Sagittula stellata E-37: one gene and its partners. The protein of the gene in region 1 interacts with the protein of each later gene in a pairwise test. Links are inferred from orthologs where the notes say so. Each region holds a gene or a part of one and is shown in the gene's direction. Other genes may lie near its edges.

What was found. Proteins that work in one complex are often made in the same cells at the same time.
Region 2: the proteins of dnaE (region 1) and dnaQ interact in binary tests that used the Escherichia coli proteins (3 or more experiments, as listed by UniProt). The link is inferred for Sagittula stellata E-37 from one-to-one orthologs.
Region 3: the proteins of dnaE (region 1) and rplL interact in binary tests that used the Escherichia coli proteins (3 or more experiments, as listed by UniProt). The link is inferred for Sagittula stellata E-37 from one-to-one orthologs.

Annotation. Positions count from the first base shown.
Region 1 is NZ_CP155729.1:1,072,511-1,081,511, forward strand. The notes cover bases 1,865-5,943. They hold dnaE (DNA polymerase III subunit alpha), read left to right. Parts: upstream 1,865-2,242; coding sequence 2,243-5,743; downstream 5,744-5,943. Other genes in these bases: ABFK29_RS05075 (hypothetical protein), read right to left, coding at 1,865-1,973; ABFK29_RS05085 (hypothetical protein), read left to right, coding at 5,910-5,943. Also shown: ABFK29_RS05070 (MDR family MFS transporter), read left to right, coding at 1-888; more of ABFK29_RS05075, read right to left, coding at 1,077-1,864; more of ABFK29_RS05085, read left to right, coding at 5,944-6,923; ABFK29_RS05090 (SlyX family protein), read right to left, coding at 7,274-7,480; hisS (histidine--tRNA ligase), read left to right, coding at 7,622-9,001. UniProt on the Escherichia coli protein: DNA polymerase III is a complex, multichain enzyme responsible for most of the replicative synthesis in bacteria. This DNA polymerase also exhibits 3' to 5' exonuclease activity. The alpha chain is the DNA polymerase catalytic subunit.
Region 2 is NZ_CP155729.1:311,488-315,315, forward strand. What follows is about bases 829-3,828. They hold dnaQ (DNA polymerase III subunit epsilon), read left to right. Parts: upstream 829-1,983; coding sequence 1,984-2,673; downstream 2,674-3,828. Other genes in these bases: ABFK29_RS01545 (shikimate dehydrogenase), read left to right, coding at 829-1,401; coaE (dephospho-CoA kinase), read left to right, coding at 1,398-1,991; secB (protein-export chaperone SecB), read right to left, coding at 2,690-3,187; ABFK29_RS01565 (FxsA family protein), read right to left, coding at 3,245-3,739. Outside these bases: ABFK29_RS01540 (Maf family protein), read left to right, coding at 1-571; more of ABFK29_RS01545, read left to right, coding at 568-828. UniProt on the Escherichia coli protein: DNA polymerase III is a complex, multichain enzyme responsible for most of the replicative synthesis in bacteria. The epsilon subunit contain the editing function and is a proofreading 3'-5' exonuclease.
Region 3 is NZ_CP155729.1:4,435,247-4,438,785, reverse strand. Bases 829-3,539 are described here. They hold rplL (50S ribosomal protein L7/L12), read left to right. Parts: upstream 829-1,849; coding sequence 1,850-2,230; downstream 2,231-3,539. Other genes in these bases: rpoB (DNA-directed RNA polymerase subunit beta), read left to right, coding at 2,984-3,539; ABFK29_RS21070 (hypothetical protein), read right to left, coding at 2,425-2,574; rplJ (50S ribosomal protein L10), read left to right, coding at 1,260-1,778; ABFK29_RS21085 (DUF4105 domain-containing protein), read left to right, coding at 829-979. Outside these bases: rplA (50S ribosomal protein L1), read left to right, coding at 1-13; more of ABFK29_RS21085, read left to right, coding at 128-828. UniProt on the Escherichia coli protein: The binding site for several of the GTPase factors involved in protein synthesis (IF-2, EF-Tu, EF-G and RF3). Is thus essential for accurate translation.

The DNA of each region.
Region 1 (9,001 bases):
TATGTGGGCGCGGCGCTGCTGGCCTCGCTGCTGGCGGCCGTCGTGCTGTTGCCCAACGCGGCACAGACCGCGGGTGGCTGGGGCAGCCCCGCCGTGCTGGTGCTGATCACGTTTGGCGTGCTGACAACGGTGGGGTTTGTGGTGGCCGAGAACCGCGCCGATGAGCCGATCCTGCCGATGAGCCTGTTCCGCAACAACACCTTCGTGGTGGTGAACGCCGTGGGCTTCCTTGTCGGTACGGCCATGTTCGGCACGATCACCTTCCTGCCGCTGTTTCTTCAGGTGGTGAAGGGCGTATCGCCCACCGGGTCGGGCCTGTTCCTTGTGCCCATGATGGGCGGGCTGATCTTCGCCTCGACCATGGCGGGGCGCGTGATGTCGAAGACCGGGAAGTACAAGTTGATGCCGATGGCCTCGACCGGGCTGCTGGCGCTGGCGATGCTGGTGCTGACCACCATCGGCACGGACAGCCCGCTGTGGCTGATCGGCGGCGCGATGGTGCTGGTGGGGCTTGGCCTCGGACCGGTGTTTTCCGTCGGTGTCGCAGCGATCCAGAACGCGATCCCGAAGTCGCTGATGGGCGTGGGCACGGCCTCGGCCAACATGTTCCGTCTGATCGGCGGCGCGCTGGGAACGGCTGCCTTCGGGGCGGTGTTCAGTGCGGGGCTTGCGCGCAACCTTGCGGGGCAGGTGCCGGGCGCCGGAGAAGGCGGCCTGCGGTCCATCGGGGCGGATATGGTGCAAAGCCTGTCGCCCGAGCTGCAGGCGCGTGTCATGGACGGCTTCAGCGCCGCGCTGCACCCGGTCTTCTGGATTGCGACGGCTGCGGCGGTCCTGGCCTGCGTGATGTCCATGCTGTTGAAGGAATTGCCGCTGGCGGGCGAATGAGCCTGCCGCGGTCAAGGGTGTCTCCCCCGCCCGCGTCAGGTTTACGCGGGATTGCCGGTTCCCGAGTCCTCTCGGGGCCGGCCTTTTTTTCAGGTTTCATGCGGATGGCTGGCGGATGGCAGGGCGGCGCGACCGCGACCACGTTCGTCTGCATCGGGGCCGACGAGGGGCCAGCCGCGCCCTGGGGCTCAGGCCTTGAGGAAATCCGCGATGCGGGACACCGCTGTCTTCACGCTCAGGATCGAGTTGTGGCCGCCATGCGGGAAGACCGCGACCGTGGCGGTCGGTGTCAGGGACTCAAGCTTCTGCACGTCGCACACGGGTGCGGCCCAGTCGTCCCTTGCGTGGACCGCCAGCAGGTGCTCGGTCCGTTCGGCGGCGATGGGGTGCCAGGGCAACGACAGGTGGAAGGGCGCGCCAAGTTCGCTGACCCGGTCGACAAAGAGGTCCAGGCAGCGCCCGGACAGGCCATATTGCTCACCGCCGTTGCGCACCAGCCGCACGAGGTCGAGCGGCGTGGATACCAGCACGACGCGGTCGCAGTGCAGTCCGCCGTCGAGCGCAAACAGCGCGGCGTTGGAACTGACGCAATGCGCGACCATCCCGTCGTAGGGGCCGTGTGCCTCCCAGGAGCGGTGGATCGCTTCGGTGATGTCGCGCATGGAACAGACGGTCTGCGCCTTGTGCATGTGACCGGGCAGCACGGTGACGTCGACCGAAAGACCGGTCTTGTCCAGCGCCCGCAGCAGGCGGGTGAACTGGCGGTAATGGCCGTCGTGACCCGGCACCACCAGCACGCGGCGCGCGCCGGGGTGGTGGCTGTGGCGCATGATCGCCATGTCGTCGCCCACCGGCAGGATCTCGAACCGGTGGCGGCCCTTCTCGGCGAGTTCGTCGATGAAGCCGTGGCTCGAACTGAGATACCGTTCCGCCAGCACGTTCGCCGTGCGCACCGGCGCGATGGCCGCCGCCGTGACAAGTGCCAGACGTTTCAAACGCGCCTTCAACGTGTCGGGGGGGGCGGGATCGAATTCGGCCTCTTGTTGCGCAAGCGCTGCGCTGGAGAGTTCGGTGGCGTCGTTCATGGCTAAGAAACGCTGGGCTTTCTGGGCTTACGGGACCTACGGGCGATGTACACGAAACTCAAACTGCCGCCCAATAAAGGCATGAGTGGGGCCGCATTGTTGGTTATTTGCGGGCAGCGGTACTAAAACGGCACGACTGTGCATGGTAGTCCAGTGCTATGTCGTGGGGAAGTGTGGACACTGTTTCGTGTACACGCAATGCACGATTCTGCCCGATTGCGCATCGGGAGGTGTTCCAGCCGGCCGGAGAAACGCGGTAGGTTGCGGCCATGTCAGATCCGCGATTCATCCACCTCCGCACCCACACCGAATATTCCCTGCTCGAAGGCGCGCTCCGGCTGAAGAAGCTGCCGGGGCTGTGTGCCGACATGGGGATGCCCGCCGTGGCGGTCACCGACACCAACAACCTGTTCGCGGCGCTGGAATTTTCCGTGGGCGCGAGCGGTGCGGGTGTGCAGCCGATCATCGGCTGCCAGATCGACCTGCGCTATTTCGAGCAGGCCCCGGGCGAGCGGATCAAGCCACCGGCGCCGGTGGTTCTGCTGGCCCAGACGGAGCGCGGCTACGAGCACCTGATGAAGCTCAACTCCTGCCTCTATCTGCGCCGCGACAACGAGCTGGCGCATGTCACGCTGGACGAGCTGGAGGCGCATTCGGAGGACGTGATCTGCCTGTCGGGCGGACCGGACGGGCCGGTGGGACGGCTGCTGCGCACCAATTCGCGCGCGGCCGCGCAGACGCTGATGACCCGGTTGCACGCGATCTTCGAGGACCGGCTGTACGTCGAGTTGCAGCGCCATCCGGGCGAGGACGGAACGCCCCCCGAGGCGGAGCACCTGACGGAGCGCGGCTTTGTCGAGATGGCCTACGAGATGGGCCTGCCGCTGGTGGCGACGAACGACGTCTATTTCCCCAAATCCTCCATGTACGAAGCGCATGACGCGATGATCTGTATCGCGGAAGGCGCCTATGTCGATCAGCAGGAGCCGCGCCGCCGCCTGACGCCGCAGCACTACCTGAAGACCCCGCAGGAGATGGCGGTGCTGTTCGCGGATCTGCCGGAGGCGCTGGAGAACACCGTCGAGATCGCGAAACGCTGCGCCTTCATGGCCTACCGCCGCGACCCGATCCTGCCGCGCTTTGCCGACGACGAGGTGACGGAACTGCGCCGCATGGCGAACGAGGGGCTTCAGGCCCGGCTTGCCGTGATCCCGCACGCCGTGTCGGTGGAGGACTACCAGAAGCGGCTGGATTTCGAGCTGGGGATCATCGAGGGGATGGGCTTCCCCGGCTACTTCCTGATCGTTGCGGACTTCATCCAGTGGGCGAAGGACCAGGACATCCCGGTTGGCCCGGGGCGGGGGTCGGGCGCGGGGTCGCTGGTGGCCTATGCGCTGACCATCACCGACCTCGACCCGCTGCGCTATTCGTTGCTGTTCGAACGCTTCCTGAATCCGGAACGCGTGTCGATGCCCGACTTCGACATCGACTTCTGCATGGACCGCCGCGAAGAGGTGATCCGCTACGTGCAGGACAAGTATGGCCACGACCGCGTGGGCCAGATCATCACCTTCGGCGCTCTGTTGTCGAAGGCGGCGGTGCGCGACATGGGCCGCGTGTTGCAGATGCCTTACGGGCAGGTGGACCGGCTGTCGAAGATGATCCCGGTGGAAGGCGTCAAACCGGTCAGCATCGAACAGGCGCTGCGCGACGAGCCGCGGCTTGCCGAAGAAGCGAAGAACGAGGAGGTCGTCGACCGGCTGCTGAAGTACGGCATGCAGGTGGAGGGGCTGCTGCGCTCGGCGGGCACGCACGCGGCGGGCGTGGTCATCGCCGACCGTCCCACGGACGAGCTGGTGCCGCTGTATCGCGACCCGCGCTCTGACATGCCGGCCACGCAGTTCAACATGAAGTGGGTGGAGCAGGCCGGTCTGGTGAAGTTCGATTTCCTCGGCCTGAAGACGCTGACGGTGATCCAGAACGCCATGGACCTGATCTTCAAGTCCGGGCGCCCGCTGCATGTCGCCGCCGACGGCACGCAGCTTTACGAGCCGCCCGAGGGCGCGGAGAACCAGATCAACCTGATCCCGCTGGACGACAAGGTCACCTACAAGCTTTACGCCTCGGCCAAGACGGTGGCGGTGTTCCAGGTGGAAAGCTCGGGCATGATGGATGCGCTCAAGCGCATGAAGCCCACCTGCATCGAGGACATCGTGGCGCTCGTGGCGCTCTACCGTCCCGGCCCGATGGAGAACATCCCGGTTTACTGCGAGGTGAAGAACGGCCTGCGCGAGATCACCTCGGTGCATCCGTCCATCGACCACATCCTGGCGGAGACGCAGGGCATCATCGTCTACCAGGAGCAGGTGATGCAGATCGCACAGGTCATGGCGGGCTACTCGCTTGGCGGCGCCGACCTGCTGCGCCGCGCGATGGGCAAGAAGATCAAGGAGGCGATGGACGCCGAACGGCCGAAGTTCGAACAGGGCGCGGCGAAGAACGGGGTGGAGAAGAAGAAGGCCACCGAGGTCTTCGACCTTCTGGAGAAATTCGCCAACTACGGCTTCAACAAGTCGCACGCGGCGGCCTACGCGGTGGTCAGCTACCAGACCGCATGGCTGAAGGCGAACCACCCGGTGGAGTTCATGGCAGGCGTCATGAACTGCGATATCCACCTCACCGACAAGCTGGCCGTCTATTTCGAGGAGGTCCGCAAGGGGCTGGGGCTGCCTTGGGTGCCGCCCTGCGTGAACCGCTCGCTCGCCACCTTCGACGTGGTGGAGGGCCAGCTTGTCTATGCCCTGGGGGCGCTGAAGAACGTCGGACTGGAGGCGATGAAGCTGGTGGTCGAGGGGCGCGACGGGCGCGCGTTTTCTACCGTGTTCGACTTTGCCCGCCGCGTGGACCTGAAGAAGATCGGCAAGCGGCCGCTGGAGATGATGGCGCGGGCGGGCTGTTTCGACGTGCTCGACCCGAACCGGCGGCGCATCTTCGATTCGCTCGACGCGCTGGTGGCCTATTCGGCGGCGATCCACGAACAGAAGGGATCGGCGCAGGTGTCGCTGTTCGGCGAGGCGGGCGACGACCTGCCGGAGCCGCGCCTGTCGCCCGTGTCGGACTGGCTGCCCGCCGAACGTCTGGCGGAAGAGTTCAAGGCCGTGGGTTTCTACCTGTCCGGTCACCCGCTCGACGACTACATGCCCGCGCTGAAACGGCAGGACGTGGTGACGCTGGACGAGGTCATGGCCAAGGCCGAACGCGGTCCGCTCGTGGCGAAGCTGGCGGGTGTCGTCGCCGGACGGCAGGAGCGGAAGTCGGCGCGCGGCAACCGTTTCGCCTTTGCGCAGTTGTCGGACCCCACCGGCGCCTACGAGGTCACGCTGTTCTCCGAGACCTTGGAGAAATCGCGCGAACATCTGGAGACCGGATCGAAGGTCGTCGTCACCGTCGAAGCGACGATGGAGAGCGACCAGCTCAAGCTGCTGGGGCGCGCGGTGATGCCGGTGGATGCGGCGGCGGCGCAGGGCGGGCCTTCGGGCATGCGGATCTTCGTCGACACGGAGATGGCGCTGTCCCAGATCGCCAGCGTGCTGGGCCGTGCCGCCGAGCAGTTGCCGAAGGCGCCGCGTGCGCCGATCGTCCTGCGGCTGGCGGCGCCGGGCCTGCCGGGCGAAGTGGAGATGGACCTGTCCGAACGCTTTCCCGTCACGCCGGAGATCAAGGGCGCGGTGAAGTCGCTCGACGGCGTTCTGGCGGTCGAAGACTTCTGAGTCGCCTCTTTCCACCGGGAATGGTGCCTGCCTGACGGGGTCTGCGCCGGTCCCGGAAACCGCCACGGAATGGGGCGGTTTCCCGCCGGGCGGCCCGTCTATCCCATGGAACAGTGGACCTTTCCTGCGGCGCCGTTGTACGAGAGGCGAAACCGCCGGGGGCGAAATGCGCAAAGTTATCATCGGAATGACACTGGTCCTGCTGGCCTCGGGCTGCGGCGATCCCCTGCGGGACGTGCCGCGCCTGGCCGATGTGCCGGTGGAGGCCGAGGCGGGGCAGGCCGATGTGCTGGCCACCAGTGCCGATACCGAAACGCTGCCCGCCGCTCCGGCGTCCGACACCGCCCCGAAACGCGGCCTTCTGGGTTTCCTGAAGGGCAAGGCCGACGCTGCGCGGACCCCGGCGGCGGATGCCGCTCAGGCCCCGGTGGGCGATGCCGCTCAGGCCACGGCGGCGGTGGCCGCCGAGGACGGTGCTGTCACCGACGAGGCCGTGACCGTCGATCTGGCCGACGTGGGCTCTTCCCCTGACGACGCGGAGGTGGTCGTCGTAGAGGCGGAGGAGCAGCCGCGGCGCAGGGGTCTCTTCGGGCTTGGCGGCGGGGGCGGCAACGACGTCCAGCTTGCTGCGGCCACCACCTCTGGCGCGCCGCGCGTCAACCGCCGTGCCGCGCCGCGTCCCGGTGCGCCCGACGCGCGCGAGATCGCATTTGGCACCACCTTGCCCTACGGCCAGATCGCCCGGGTCTGCGGCGTGCCCGGTGCAAAGCTGGGACCGGTCACCCAGACCTGGCCCGAACGTGGACGCGGATACGAGCTGCACGACAGCGCCCCCGGCTCGACCGGCGCGCACACCTTCTACATGACCGGTTTCAAGGACGGCTGCGCGCGGCAGTTCACCGCCGCGCTGGTGATCTTCGGCTCCCCGGAAAGCTGGGAGCAGATCCACTACGGCCCGGCGGGCGAGTCCCTGCCGGTGCTGGCGACGGACAAGGCCTACGAGGGCGTGAAGTCCAAGGTCTGCCGCGTCGGCAAGGGCAAACCCTGCGGCTCGCGGATGCGGGCGCTGGAGAAGGACACGGTCTTCGTCTCGGTCTACGAACGGTTCGAGGACAACACTCGCTGGAAGAACATCCTGCTGCACGACGGCGAAGTGGTTGCCATGGACATGAAGAACTGAGCTACGGGGCCTTGCAGGTTCGCGCCGGATACATCGCGGGCCGCGGTGCACAGCGACGGGAAGGCCGGTGCACAGGCCAGCCGGTTGCGGTTCACATTTCAGCTTGAGGCCACGCGCGTGTTGCGCCCGGCATGGCATGGGTTTGGGCAGGCGGGGCTTTCGGCAACGGCGTGCCTGGCATGGCACGGGTGTGGGCGCTGAGGTTTTCGGGGGAAACCTCGCCTGCCGACTGGCCGCGAAAGGCGGGACTTTCGGGAACGGCGTGCCTGCCATGGCATGGGTGTGGGCGCTGAGGCTTCCGGGTGAAACCTCGCCTGCCCACCGACCGCGAAAGGCGGGGCTTTCGCGGTCTAGTAATGCGGGGGTTTTTCGTCTCCGAGGAAAATGCTGCCGGAGGTGTCCGTGTCCCGCTGGGCCTCGCGGCGAAGCAGGATCTCCACCCGTCGCGAAACGTCGCGCAATTCACGGTCCTGTCGGGCCACCACGTCGGACAGGTCGTCGACCGTCCTGAGAAGGTGGGCCATCTGCTCTTCGAGGCGGCTCATGTCATCCGTCATGTCTCGTTCCTCCTTCAATTGGCAGAGAGCCCATGGATATTTGCATGCGCCCGTCTCCGCAAGGGCACCCTTGCTTGCCCACGCGCCGCCTTCCCGATAGAGGGTGCGCGACAATGCAGCAGTGTAACCGGGACCGGTGCCATGGCCAAAGTGAAGAAAGCCCCCCGCCCCAAGGCGCAGACGCCGAAGGGGTTCCGCGACTATTTCGGACACGAGGTGCGCGAGCGCACCGAGATGCTGTCGAAGATCGCCGGGGTGTACCATCGGTACGGCTTCGAGGCGCTGGAATCCTCGGCGGTGGAGACGGTCGAGGCGCTTGGCAAGTTCCTGCCCGATGTGGACCGCCCGAACGAGGGGGTCTTTGCCTGGCAGGACGAGGACGACACCTGGATGGCGCTGCGCTACGACCTGACGGCGCCGCTGGCCCGGGTCTATGCCGAGCATCGCAACGACCTGCCGCTGCCTTACCGGCGGTTCGCGATGGGGCCGGTCTGGCGCAACGAGAAGCCGGGGCCGGGGCGCTATCGCCAGTTCTACCAGTGCGACGCGGACACCGTGGGCGCGCCTTCGGTCGCGGCGGACGCGGAGATCTGCGCGATGCTGGCGGATACGCTGGAAGAGGTGGGCATACCGCGCGGCGACTACCTGATCCGGGTGAACAACCGGAAGGTTCTGAACGGTGTGCTTCAGGCGATGGGCGTCACCGAAGAGGGGCAGGCAGCGAACGTCCTGCGGACCATCGACAAGTTCGACAAGGTCGGCGAGTCCGGTGTGCGCGAGCTGCTGGGCAAAGGGCGGCTGGATGCCTCCGGCGCCTATATCGATGGCGTGGGCCTTGCGCCGGAGCAGGCGGAGCCGGTGCTGGCTTTCCTGACCTCCAAGGGTGCGACCAACGACGAGACGCTCGCCAATCTGCGCAACGCGGTGGGCGAGGCCCCGGTCGGTGCGGAAGGCGTGGATGAGTTGGCGGAGATCGCCGACCTGCTGGCCGCCCAAGGCTACGGTCCCGACCGCATCGTCATCGACCCGTCGGTGGTGCGGGGTCTGGGCTACTACACCGGGCCGGTGTTCGAGGCGGAGCTGACCTTTGAAATCCTCGACGAGAAGGGCCGCAAGCGGCAGTTCGGCTCGGTCGCCGGGGGTGGCCGCTATGACGACCTCGTGAAGCGGTTCACCGGGCAGGTGGTTCCGGCGACAGGTGTCTCCATCGGGGTGGACCGGCTCTTGGCCGCGCTGCGCGAGAAGGGTCGCATCGTCGGGTCGGAGACCGGGCCGGTTGTCGTCACCGTGATGGACCGTGACCGCATGGCCGATTACCAGGCGATGGTGGCGGAGCTGCGGCAGGCCGACATTGATCCGAAGGATCCCAGCAAGGGCAAGATCCGGGCGGAGGTCTACCTCGGCAACCCGAAGAACTTCGGCAACCAGCTCAAGTACGCGGACAAGCGCAACTCTCCGGTGGCGATCATCGAAGGCGGTGACGAGAAGGCGCGCGGCGTGGTGCAGATCAAGGACCTGATC
Region 2 (3,828 bases), 760 kb from region 1 along the record:
CTCCGAAATCCGCGCCAGTCTGCTCCGGTCCGCCGGTCTGAAGGTTGCGTCGGATGTTGCTCGAATCGATGAAGACATGATTCGGGAATCGCTGTTGGCCGAAGGCGCCACGCCGCGGGACATCGCTGATACCCTGGCAGAGGCAAAGGCGCAGAAGGTGTCGGGACGACACCCTGAGACGCTTGTCCTCGGATGCGATCAGGTTCTGGCTTTCAAGGGTGCGATCCTGTCGAAACCTTCCAGCCGGGAAGAGGCGCGCGAGCAACTTGCCGCCCTGCGCGGTGAGACACACCAACTGCTTTCCGCTGCCGTCATCTATGAAGATTCAAAGCCAATATGGCGTCACGTGGGCACTGCTCGGCTGATGATGCGCGCTTTTTCAGACGCTTACGTCGAAGACTACCTCGACAGAAACTGGCCGGATATCGGTACGTCGGTCGGTGGATACAAGCTTGAAAAGGAGGGTGTGCGGTTGTTCGCCCACGTCGATGGCAGCCACTTCACAATCCTCGGTTTGCCTTTGCTTGAATTGCTCAACTTCCTGTCCGTCAGAGGAACCATCTCCGCATGACCCTGCCTCGAATTCCCCTCGCCGCCGTCATCGGCAAGCCCATTGCGCACTCGAGGTCCCCGCGCCTGTTTGCGCATTGGCTCAGGAAACATGGCATCCCGGGGCACTATATTCCGATCGAGGTTCCTGCCGACAAACTGGCTGAAACCATCCGGCTTTTGCCCGACCTGGGGTTCATGGGCGTCAATGTCACGATCCCCTACAAGGAGAAGATCCTCGAAATCGCCGATCTCGCCTCTGACCGGGCGACGCTGATCGGGGCCGCCAACACGCTGATCTTCCGTAAGGACGGGATGATCCATGCAGACAACACCGACGGCTACGGCTTTTCCGAAAATCTCAGACAGTCGGCGCCGGACTGGGATCCGACTGCGGGCCCAGCGGTGGTTTTCGGGGCAGGGGGAGCGGCCCGCGCGGTCATCGCGTCGCTGATCGACGTGGGGGTGCCCGAAATCCGGCTGACCAACCGGACGCGGGTGCGTGCCGAACAGCTCCGGTCTGACTTTGGCAATCGCGTGCAGGTGCATGACTGGGTCCAGGCGGGCAACATCATCGAAGACTGCCGGACTGTGGTGAACACCACGTCGCTCGGCATGACCGGCAAGCCCGAGTTTCGCGTCCCGCTCGATGCGCTGGCACCGGACATGGTGGTGTCCGACCTTGTCTATACACCCCTGCAGACCCGTCTGCTGCGGGAGGCGGAACAGGCGGGCAGCACAGTTGTCGACGGGCTTGGCATGTTGTTGCATCAGGCGGTGCCCGGTTTCGAGCGGTGGTTTGGCACCCGCCCGGAGGTAGACGAGGCGACACGCGCTGCCGTCCTGCGATGAGGTTCAAACTGGGACTGACAGGGTCCATCGGTATGGGCAAATCTTCGACGGCCGCGATCTTTGCCGCCGAGGATTGCGCCGTTTGGGATGCCGACGCTGCAGTGCACCGGCTGTATTCCGCCGGAGGCGCTGCGGTCGGCCCGATCAGCGCGCGCTTTCCCGAAGCGGTCCAGAACGGCAAGGTTTCTCGCGACGTTCTCAAGACGATCATCGGCAGCGATCCAGAAGCGTTGCCCGATCTCGAGCGGATCGTTCACCCGCTGGTCCAGGCCGACCGAGAGATATTTGTTCGGGACAACGCCGACAAGATCGGGGTGTTCGACATTCCTTTGCTTTTCGAGACGGGCGGCGATGCAGAGATGGACGCAACCGCCTGCGTTTTTGTTTCACGTGAAATACAGCGAGAGCGGGTTCTGGCCCGTGGCACGATGACGGAAGCCGATCTTCAGCGCATTCTTGCCCGGCAATTGCCGTCCGAGGAAAAATGTGCCCGGTCGACATGGACCATCGAGACAGATACGCCTGAACACGCGCGCGAACAGGTGTTGCGCATCCTGAACGAGATCGAGGAAAGGCTGACCGATGCGTGAAATCGTACTCGATACGGAAACCACGGGGTTCGAGCCGGAGCAGGGCGACCGCATCGTCGAAATCGGGGCCGTCGAGTTGTTCAATCACGTTCCGACCGGCGAGACCTATCACCAGTACATCAATCCTGAACGGTCAATGCCGCAGGAGGCATTTGCCGTTCACGGGCTTGGCGACGATTTCCTCCGGGACAAGCCGGTCTTCGCCAAAATCGTCGATGAGTTCCGCACCTTCATCGGAGACTCGAAACTGGTGATCCACAACGCGGCCTTCGACGTGAAGTTCCTCAACGCCGAACTTCGCTGGGCCAACCGTCCAACCCTGGCGAAAGATTGCGCCATCGACACGCTGGATATTGCCCGGCGGAAGTTCCCGGGCTCGCCTGCGTCGCTCGACGCGCTTTGCCGCAGGTTCGGGATCGATAACTCCTCCCGGACCTTGCACGGCGCCTTGCTCGACTCCGAAATCCTGGCAGAGGTCTACCTCGAACTCATCGGTGGCAAACAGCCCGATTTCGGTCTGACGTCCGCGTCCAACACGCCGAGTGTCGGTGAAACAGTGACGAACTGGCGCCCGAAACCAAGGTCCACACCCTTGCCGTCGCGCCTGACGGACACGGAAAAGGCGGCTCACGCCGCCTTTGTCGAGAAGCTCGGGGAAAACGCGATCTGGAACCGGTCCTGATCGCGTTTCACTGATCTTATTGCGTCGGAGTGCTGGACGCTTCCTGCTGAGCGGCGGCCCGGCGCTGAAGCTCCGCACGGTACAGCGCAAGGAAGTCGATCGTTTCCAGGTTCAGCGGCGGGAAGCCACCGTCGCGGGACACGTCAGACACGATGCGGCGCACGAACGGGAAGATCATCCGCGGGCATTCGATCAGCAGGAACGGGTGAAGCTGGTCCTCGGGCACGTTCTCGATGTGGAACACGCCCACGTAGTCGAGTTCGAGGATGAACAGCACTTCAGAGGATTCCTTGGACTTGGATTCCACCTTCAGCTTCATCACGACTTCGAACTGATGTTCCGGCGTCCGTTTCTTGGCATCGAGGTTGACCTGCACCTGAACGTCCGGCTGCACTTCTCCGGATACGCCCTTCTGGGAAAGGATGTTCTCGAAGGAAAGATCACGGATAAACTGCGCAAGCACGTTCATCTTGGGCGGCTGAGGCGCCTGGGCTGCCCCGTTGGATTCTGCCATGAATGGTACTCCGGTTGAATGTCTTGAGAGCTGGATTAGCAGGCACTGGTAGGTTTCTCAATGCCTCGTCCAGCCGGAACCGGGATGGTTGGGTGACTTGCCCTGCGGAACTTCGGTAAAATCGCCGTCGATTACCTCGTCGCGGGCAGAGGTCGGGTTATGGTGCGGGGGCCGCTGGGGTTCCGGACCCATCTGAAAACGGGTGACCGTGATGCGCTGACGCGCCCACCGCATCACGGCCAGACGGACGCCCGGCACGAGAAGGGTAAAGCCCACGGCGTCGGTGAAGAATCCCGGGGTCAGCAGAAGCGCGCCCGACAGAAGGATCATGGCACCATGGGCCAACGGCTCACTGGGGTCCTGAAGTTCGGAAAAGCTGCGTCGCAGGTCTGCAAGTGCACGCGCGCCCTGAGACCGCACCAGATACGTGCCGATAATCGCCGTAAGCACCACGATGGCCAAAGTCGGGAACAGCCCGATCAGCCCGCCCACCTGGATAAAAAGGGCGATCTCGATCAGCGGGACCATCAGAAAGACCAGAAACAGCCACATGCGCATTCCTCCTTGACCAGCGTCTGAAGCATATCGGGTCAACGTACCGCATGGCCGCCGCCCGTGTGGACTTGTTCAGACACGTCACC
Region 3 (3,539 bases), 3.4 Mb from region 1 along the record:
GACCGGCAACTGAGCCAGTCGCAAAAGGATTTGGAAAGGGCGTCCCACGCGGGCGCCCTTTTTCTTTTGGCGGCGGGTCAGGGTATCCTTGCTTGGTCGTCTTTTGGCGGCGGGGTAAGACGACCGCATGAAACGATTTCTCATGTATCTCGGTATCGCGGTGGCTGTCATCGCCATGACCCTCTATCTGCCGTGGCAGGTGCTTCTTCCGCGACACGACCGCGACTGGCGCGCCGATCACAGCCGGTTGCCGCTGGTCTCGGCGGGGGACGGAACGGCGGTGATCCGCAACATCCGGAACTGGGATTACGCACCGGACGGCAGCGTCGCGCGGGGGGCTTGGATCAACGCGACCCTCGTGTCCGACGAACTGGAGCAGGCCTATTTCGTGGTGGAGCCGTTCACCGGCAGCGACGCCATCGCCCACACCATGCTGTCGTTCCGCTTTCGGGACGGGAAGACCTATGTCGCCTCCGTCGAGGCGCGGCGGGAGGAGGGCGAGGCCTACAATGCGCCGCTGGCCGCCGTGCTGCCGGTCTTCGAGTACTTCTTCGTCTGGACGACCGAGCGCGACATGTTCGGCAACTCGGAGTTCTGGGCGGGCGATCAGCTTTACATGTACCCGCTGTCGATCCCGATCGAGCAGCAGCGCGCCGTGCTGGAGGCCATGCTGCGCGAGAGCGAGGAGCTGGTGCGACACCCGCGCTGGTACAACACGCTGTTCTCCAACTGCACGAACGTGCTGGCGCGGGCGGTGAACCGGACAAGGCGCGGGTCCGTGCCGTTCAGCAAGGCTTGGGTGCTCACCGGCTACGCCGACGACTTTCTGTATGAACAGGGAATGCTGGCGGACATGGGCGGATTCGAGGCGACGCGGGAACGGGCCTTCATCTCGCCGCTGGTACGGGAGCTTTACGGGATAAAGGACCCGGCGGCATTCAGTGTCGCCTTGCGCGAACGGATGCGCGGCGGGATTTGATTGAATGATTGCAAGAAATAATGGCCGGTGCTAATGCAGGCCTCGCGGTGCCAAATGCGATTCGTATTCGGCACCGTAATTCGTCCGAGACGGTGGGTTGGCCCATTTCCTGAAATGGTTCCAATAATTCCTGCCTGAGACGGGAAGAGACATCTTTTCAGCCCCGCGCTTCTGCGTTGGGCCGCACAGGATGCGTCGACCCTCATTCGGACTTTGTGACCGGGGAAACCCGGTCGACTGAGAGCCGGAGGGTCCGCCCTCCAACAACTGGAGTGAAACTGTGGATAGAGCCCAGAAAGAGAAATTGGTCGAGGAACTCGGCCAGATCTTCGAAAGCTCTGGCGTCGTGGTGGTTGCCCGCTACGAGGGTCTCACGGTTGCCGAGATGACGGACCTGCGTGGTCGCGCCCGCAATGGGCAAGCCACCGTCCGCGTCGCCAAGAACAAGCTCGCCAAGATTGCCGTCGAGGGCACCCCTGCCGAAGGGATTGCGCAGTACCTTGATGGCATGACGGTGCTTACCTTCTCCGAGGACCCGGTCGCAGCGGCCAAGGTTGTCGAAGACTTCGCCAAGGACAACAAGAAGTTGGAAATCCTTGGCGGTGCGATGGGTGGCACCACGCTGGACCGGGCCGGTGTCGAAGCCGTGTCGAAAATGCCGTCGCGCGAGGAGCTTATCGCTTCCATCGTCGGCTGCATCGGCGCACCCGCATCGAACATCGCCGGGGCCATTGGCGCGCCTGCTTCCAACATCGCCTCCATCCTGTCGACCATCGAGGAAAAGCAGGAAGCGGCGTAAGCAACCTTTCGATCCCCGTGGGGCACATGCCCTGACGTTGGAACACATATCTAAACGGAAAGAGTCTCAAAATGGCAGATCTCAAAGCACTTGCTGAGCAAATCGTCAACCTGACCCTGCTCGAAGCACAAGAACTGAAGACCATCCTCAAGGATGAGTACGGCATCGAGCCCGCAGCCGGCGGCGCAGTCATGATGGCTGGCCCGGCAGGCGACGCTGGTGGCGCAGCCGAAGAAGAAAAGACCGAGTTCGACGTAATCCTCAAGTCCGCAGGCGACAAGAAGATCAACGTGATCAAGGAAGTCCGCGGCATCACCGGCCTGGGCCTGAAAGAAGCCAAAGAGCTGGTGGAAGCCGGCGGCAAGGCTGTCAAGGAAGGCGTTTCCAAGGACGAAGCCGAGGAACTCAAGAAGAAGCTCGAAGAGGCAGGCGCCGAAGTCGAGATCAAGTAATTCCCGTCTCACGACTGGTTTACGGCAAGCGCTCCCATCCGGGGGCGCTTGTTTTTTTGGTGCGGTGGTCGGTGCGACTGCTGTCGCGCGCGGTTTTCGGGCTCCCGGAGTCCAATTCGACAGGGGCCGCGCGTCTTGTCGGCCAGCGCCTGGCAGCCCGAGGCGCGGAAGGCCCAGGCCGAATTGACGTAAGGTTAACCAAAGGTTAACGCCGCGCCGAAGGCTTCGGAGGTCACGAATGCCTGCGCCTTCGCGTTGGGCGGCGGGTCTGCCACGGCCATGGAATTGGGTTGTTTTTTCGTGACTCCTTGACGGAACGGGCGCTTTTTGTCATTCTGCTTCAAGTGCATAAATCCGCGTGCCCCGGCCAAGGGGGGGTTGCGCGCTTGCGCTTTACCGAATATTCGGAAATCTCCCGCGGGTTCGAGCGATTCGAAGCCGTGGCGCAGGTGTTTCGGAGATAGGGGGCGGCGCACGACAGTTGAATATCTGATCCCAGCCCCCATATCCGGTCTTCCCCAGAACATCCGGACAACAGGCATCCCCTTCGCCCGTCTTGGCAAGCCCCCCGTCTGCATGCGTTTCCCGCGCGCAGACGGGGGGTTTCCCAAGGCAGGGAAACCGGTCGAGTGGCACGCGGTGGGACGCGCGCCGAGAATGGACCCGTCGACCCGCCGTCACTGACGTGAACCGCCGCTGTGGCCCCGGCAGCGTGCAGGTTCGGGCAGAGAAAATCGAAAGGGTGCTCCCCTCATGGCGCAAAGTTTCCTCGGTCAGAAACGCCTCCGCCGCTATTACGGCAAAATCCGCGAAGTTCTTGAAATGCCGAACCTCATCGAGGTTCAGAAATCGTCTTACGAACTGTTCCTGAAGTCAGGCGACCAGCCCAAGCCGATGGACGGCGAAGGCATCAAGGGCGTGTTCCAGTCGGTCTTTCCGATCAAGGACTTCAACGAGACTGCGGTCCTCGAATTCGTGGACTACGACCTCGAAAAGCCGAAGTACGACGTCGAAGAGTGCATGCAGCGCGACATGACCTACGCCGCGCCGCTGAAGGTCACCCTGCGCCTGATCGTGTTCGATATCGACGAGGACACCGGCGCCAAGTCGGTCAAGGACATCAAGGAACAGGACGTCTTCATGGGCGACATGCCCCTGATGACCCCGAACGGGACGTTCATCGTGAACGGCACCGAGCGCGTGATCGTGTCCCAGATGCACCGCTCCCCGGGTGTGTTCTTCGACCACGACAAGGGCAAGACGCACAGCTCGGGCAAGCTGCTGTTCGCCTGCCGCATCATCCCGTATC